Regions from separate parts of the Echinicola rosea genome, predicted to be linked through region 2. Evidence: riboswitches for the same ligand, from Rfam matches in the RefSeq annotation. Region 2 holds a riboswitch; the other holds the start of a gene.
The links. Region 2 has a riboswitch for thiamine pyrophosphate ahead of thiM (hydroxyethylthiazole kinase). Riboswitches for the same ligand answer to the same signal wherever they lie in the genome.

Region 1 (3,112 bases), 2.4 Mb from region 2:
GTGCTAAAGGACAACCCAAAATCCGATATGGTTCCCAGTCTGGCTTCCCGTGTAAAACATAAGCTGCAAATCGAAAATCCCGATTGCATCGCTTATGACCTTCCCTTTGGCTGCCCCGGCCTGGTGCAGGGGCTTATCCAAGGAGATTATTATATAAAATCCGGTGATGCCAAAAGCATCCTTGTGGTTGGTGCAGAAACGCTCAGTCGGATTTCTGATCCACACGATATTGACAGCATGATCTATTCTGATGGGGCAGGGGCGATTATCCTTCAATCCCAAGAAAGTAACGTTCCCGTCGGCATAATCACCCATAAATCCCGTACCGATACGCTGAACGAAGCTATGCTGCTACGGATGGACCGGTCTTATAACCCCGACTTCAAGGATGATACGTTATTTATGAAAATGAACGGACGTAAATTGTACGAATATGCATTGAATACGGTCCCGGCTTTGGTCAAGGCAACCATTGATAGGGCAGGTTTGGACATCAGGGACATCAAAAAAGTCCTTATCCATCAGGCAAATGCTAAAATGGATGACGCCATAATCCACCGAGTCTTCAAACTGTATGATATGCAAGAAGATCCAAGGAAAATCATGCCAATTACCATTGGTGAGCTGGGCAATAATTCCGTGGCAACCGTACCCATTCTATTGGATATGCTATTGCGTGGGGAGATCGAAAAACACCAAATCCATGCTGGTGACCATGTGCTGTTTGCCTCTGTAGGAGCAGGAATGAATGTTAATGCAATCATATATCGGTTTCCTTAAACTTCGAGTGATACCTTATTGGGTTAGATTAAGGTTGATAATATAAGTAGTGAAAATTTAGGCGCTATTCTTTATTTTCCGCTCTTGGCTAGCTTTTCAGTCGTTCGGGCAGCATAAGGTCAATAAATTTCACCAATAGTTTTTGATATTCACTTATCATTCTAACTTTGTATCCACGTACAAAACTTTAGGGGTGTTCCGATGATCCATCGGGGCTGAGACATACCCTCTGAACCTGATCCCGGTAATGCGGGCGAAGGGAAAAGTGAAGCTTCCTTCCGAGCGATTATCTTCATTCCTGAAGTTTTTTTATTCATTTACAAAAATTGAAATTCTTATGAATTTTCTCCTTAATGGTGAGCGTATTGAGCTTACGACCAAGGATTTGTCTTTGTCAGGAATGCTCCAACAACAACAAATCGATGCAAACCGTGGTATGGCCTTGGCCGTCAACGACCAAGTAATTCCCAAATCCGACTGGGACCATTACCAACTCTCCGAAAACGATCAAATTCTCATCATCAAAGCCACACAAGGCGGATGATCACAGCGGAACTGTCATAAATCCTAGCTCACCTGACTGGCCGCTAGGTAGATCTGAACAATCCGAGAGACATTCTACATTAGTTATCCCCAGAATATGTATTAGTCTATCTGCGCCGCGACGCACAAGTATTGCAACCTGAAATTGCTTCCAAATCAGCCGCTTTACTGTAGTTTTCGGTGCTATCTGGCAGCATGAAAGTGGAGCAGAATCGGTGCTGCGCCCATTCCTCCAAACCACCTGATTTTCTTGCACTTTCAGCTCTTCCTGACTTCCATCGGGAAAGGTCATTACGATCCCTAATGCATAAATCGGGTTAAACTTTCAAAAGACTCTTGGGAATCTCCATAACAATAAAACTTTACACAACCTTACTAACATAAAACATGAAAACGCTCAGTCAAGAGAACATCAAGTCCTACATTACCACAGATCCATTTCCCAATTCCAAAAAGGTGTACGTAGCAGGTAAACTACATCCCATCAAAGTCGCCATGAGGGAAATAGCATTACACGACACAGTTTCCCATCTGGACCGCCATGAGACAGTAGAAAAAAATCCTCCCGTGACTGTTTATGACACCAGTGGCCCGTATACCGATACCAATGTACAAATAGACGTCAAAAAGGGACTCCAGCGACTTCGAGAAGAATGGATACTGAACAGTGGGGATGTAGCGCAGCTCGATAGACTTACTTCAGCATATGGACAGCGTCGATTGGACAATCCTGCACTAGACAAGTTGCGTTTTGACTTGGTAAAAATGCCCTATCGGGCCAAACCTGGAAAAAATGTCAGCCAAATGTATTATGCCAAACAAGGCATCATTACCCCGGAAATGGAATACATTGCCATTCGGGAAAACCAGCGTATCGCCGAGCAACAAGAACTTACCAAACAGCATCCTGGTGAAAATTTCGGTGCCAACACGCCTAAGGGCATGATCACGCCGGAATTTGTCCGGGATGAAGTGGCTAAAGGAAGAGCTGTGATCCCCGCCAATATCAACCACCCTGAAGCGGAACCCATGATCATCGGGCGTAACTTTTTGGTGAAGATCAATGCAAACATTGGCAATTCAGCCATAGGTTCGAGTATTGAGGAGGAGGTCGAAAAAGCCGTCTGGGCATGTCGCTGGGGAGCGGACACCATTATGGACCTTTCCACCGGCAAAAACATCCATGAAACCCGAGAGTGGATCTTGCGCAATAGCCCGGTGCCCATCGGTACGGTGCCTATTTATCAAGCTTTGGAAAAAGTAAATGGAAAGGCCGAGGACCTTACTTGGGAATTGTTCAGGGATACGCTCATCGAACAGGCAGAGCAAGGAGTGGATTATTTCACCATTCACGCAGGAGTATTGCTCCGTTATGTTCCGATGACCGCCAAAAGGGTCACGGGGATCGTTTCCCGAGGAGGATCCATTATGGCCAAATGGTGTCTTGCCCATCATAAGGAGAATTTTCTCTATACGCATTTTGAGGAAATCTGCGAAATCATGAAGGCTTATAATGTCACCTTTTCACTTGGAGATGGGCTCCGTCCTGGATCCATCGCCGATGCCAATGATCCAGCACAGTTTGCGGAGCTGGAAACCTTGGGTGAGCTGACCAAGATCGCTTGGAAGCATGATGTGCAGACCATCATCGAAGGCCCTGGCCACATTCCGATGCACATGATCAAAGAAAATATGGACAAACAGCTGGTAGAATGCGGGGAAGCACCGTTTTACACCTTGGGGCCATTGACGACCGATATTGCTCCTGGATATGACCATATTACGTCAG
Region 2 (3,112 bases):
TGGTATTTTGCGCAGTAGTGGCGGTGATAACACTCGTACCAAAACAGCCCAAAGCAGAAAATGTCTTCAAATCCGCTTGGATTCCTGCACCACCACCACTATCCGATCCTGCAATGGTCAATACAGGAATATAGGTTTTGACTTTATCGTTCATGTAGCTTTTTCGATTTCATTTCGGAATTTTTCGGCAGCTTTAGCGGGACTTTGTGCACTGCAAATGGCGGATACCACTGCCAGGCAATCTGCCCCTGCTTCAATAACCTCAGCAGCATTAAGTTCATTGATATTACCAATGGCCACTAATGGCGTTGCTGTCGCTTTTCTAAGTTTATTTAACCCCGCTAATCCCCATTCAAACCGGGTATCAGGCTTGGTGGGCGTAGAAAAAATAGGACTGACTCCGTAATACCAGGCCAAGTTCGCCTCCTCGTGAGAAAGCTCATCCATTTGCTCTAAGGATAGGCCGACAGGGAAGTCATCTCCCAAATACGCCTTGGCAGACTTCATACTGCTATCAGATTGCCCGATGTGGACACCATGGGCTAGAGCCTGTTTTGCCACTTCCAAGCTATCATTGATGATTAGAGGAACCCTGTACTGATCGCAGAGATTTTTTACTTTAAAGGCCTTTTCCAAGAATGCAGCCTTGGGAAGATCCTTTTCCCGCAATTGTACCAGATCCACACCACCTTTGAGTGCTTCTTCCAGCACCCAAAAAAAATCCCTGCCAAGACATGCCTTTTCATCGGTCACCAGGTAAAGCCTGTAAGGGAATAAGCCATCAGTCATTGCTCACTTCCACTTTTGCCCACTGCTTCACTTCGCTTTCCTTGAGATGATAAAGTGCATCGTATAGGTACAACTGAAGCGTCCCAGGCCCCTCTGCTTTTCTAGCAGCTATCTCACCGGCAAGGCCTAATAGGGTCATTCCTGAGACAGTTGCCGTGAAAGGATCTGGCTCAATTCCCGCTAAGGCAGCCACTAAAGCGGTGGCAGTACACCCCATCCCGGTCACCTTTCCCATCAGGGCATCCCCGTTCTTGATTACCGCCAACTTATCTCCATCAATAACATAGTCTATCGCACCTGAAATACAGACAACAGACGAAGTCTCTTTGGATAGCTGCTTTCCATATGCTAAGGCCTCATCAGAAGAATGGCTACTGTCCACTCCCTTTGTTTGCACATTTGCTTTGGCCAACGCCATAATTTCAGAAGCATTTCCTCGAATAATGGTCGGCTTGAAAGCCAAAAGCCTCGTCAAGGTCTCATTTCGATAGGGTGTGGCACCAGCCCCCACCGGATCCAAAACCCAAGGGGTGTTTCGCTCATTGGCTTCTTTGGCTGCCAGTAACATACTGTCCACCCAAAACTCGTCCAGTGTCCCGATATTCACGACCAGTGCATTGACGATGTTGACCATGTCCGCCATCTCCAGCTTGGCATGGGCCATGATTGGGGATGCCCCAATCGCCAGCAGCGCATTGGCGGTATTGTTCATGACCACATAATTGGTGATACTCTGCACCAATGGGCCTTTTTCCCTTACTGTCTTTAGATTGTTGATTACAGATTCTTTCATATCCTCAGCTTAAAAAACTTTAGGGAACCTGCAAATTACCTGAGCAAAAGCTCACATGAAAAGGTCACTTTTTCCTTCGCCGGTATGATCCGTTTCAGGTTCGAAGGGTATCATCTCAGCCCCATCACAGGGACACCCCTAAAGTTTGTCATAGGTTGAAATTACGATTTTAATCCCATGAAGCAAAGTTAGCAGCACGAAGTTTTACCCCATCCAGAGGCAATTCCAAAACGTGCCCACATACAAAACTCAATTACGGCGCTACCAAATCCTTGTTAAAACACGAAGCCGCCAGCTCATAGGACTTTAGGCGTTCCCCGTGATCAAAGATGTGGGAACAAATCATGATTTCATCCACTTGGGTGATTTCCTGAAAATGCTCCAAATCCTCCCGGACAGATGTCTTATCTCCCACAAAACTACAGGCCATCATCTGGTTGATAGCGGCTGCCTCAGCTTCTGTCCAAATCCCTTCCATGGTATCCACTGGAGGCCGTAATGGATAGGATTTCCTTCGTACGATCCCCAAGGCCATTTGATAAAATGAAGTGGCCATCTTATGGGCTTTTTCATCGGTTTCGGCAGCAATCACATTGACACATGAAATCACATAGGGGCTTTTTAAATATTCAGAAGGCTGAAAATGCTCCCGGTAATACCGAATGGCATCCAAAAACTGCGCAGGCGCAAAATGACTGGCAAAAGCATATGGCAATCCCCTTTTAGCAGCAAGCATAGCACTGCTCATACTGCTTCCCAAAAGGTAAATGGGAATATCAAGTCCCTCACCGGGAATGGCCCTTACCTTACCATCGATATTTTCATCGGACAGGTAAACCTGCAATTCCTCCAAATCTCGTGGAAATTCCTCTACGGTTTCCAACCGATCCCTTCTCAAAGCCTTGGCAGTGGTCTGGTCGGTACCAGGTGCCCGCCCCAAGCCGAGGTCGACCCGATCAGGATAGAGGGATGCCAAGGTGCCAAATTGCTCTGCCACCATCAGTGGGGCATGGTTGGGCAGCATAATTCCTCCCGAGCCAACCCGAATGCGCTGCGTGCCACCAGCGATATGACCGATCAATACTGCTGTGGCAGAACTGCCCACGCTGACCATATTATGGTGTTCCGCGAGCCAAAAACGTTTATATCCCCACTTCTCAGTATGCTTAGCCAGGTCTAAACTCCTTTCGAATGCATCAGCTGCATCGTGGTTTTCTTTGATAATAGCCAAATCCAATACGGAAAAAGCTACTTCGTCCAGTGGTTTAGTATTCTTCATTTTACTTCTTATTGTCGTCTTCTTACCAACTGGATTAAATCCAAAATCGTTCTTTCAACGCCAATAATTCGCGGATATTCTACCTTAAAAAATCATCCAAACAAATCAGAGCTCAGATAGCGATCACCACGATCACAGGTGACACAGACAATCACTCCTGAATCGAGAGTCTCTGCTAGCTTCACCGCAGCATGCAAAGCTCCTCCACTGCTCATTCCCGCTAGAATGCCTTCTTCCTTTGCCATTCGACG

Region 1: it holds a riboswitch for thiamine pyrophosphate, as region 2 does, so the genes downstream of both, thiS (sulfur carrier protein ThiS) here and thiM (hydroxyethylthiazole kinase) in region 2, are expected to answer to the same signal.

The regions. Positions count from the first base shown of each region.
Region 1 is NZ_CP040106.1:3,940,013-3,943,124, reverse strand. It holds gene FDP09_RS15615 (3-oxoacyl-ACP synthase III family protein) at 1-780, shown strand, start outside; TPP riboswitch at 960-1,059, shown strand; gene thiS (sulfur carrier protein ThiS) at 1,118-1,324, shown strand; gene thiC (phosphomethylpyrimidine synthase ThiC) at 1,711-3,112, shown strand, end outside.
Region 2 is NZ_CP040106.1:232,345-235,456, forward strand. It holds gene thiD (bifunctional hydroxymethylpyrimidine kinase/phosphomethylpyrimidine kinase) at 1-154, opposite strand, end outside; gene thiE (thiamine phosphate synthase) at 151-789, opposite strand; gene thiM (hydroxyethylthiazole kinase) at 782-1,582, opposite strand; TPP riboswitch at 1,637-1,732, opposite strand; gene FDP09_RS01045 (LLM class flavin-dependent oxidoreductase) at 1,836-2,861, opposite strand; gene cysM (cysteine synthase CysM) at 2,954-3,112, opposite strand, start outside.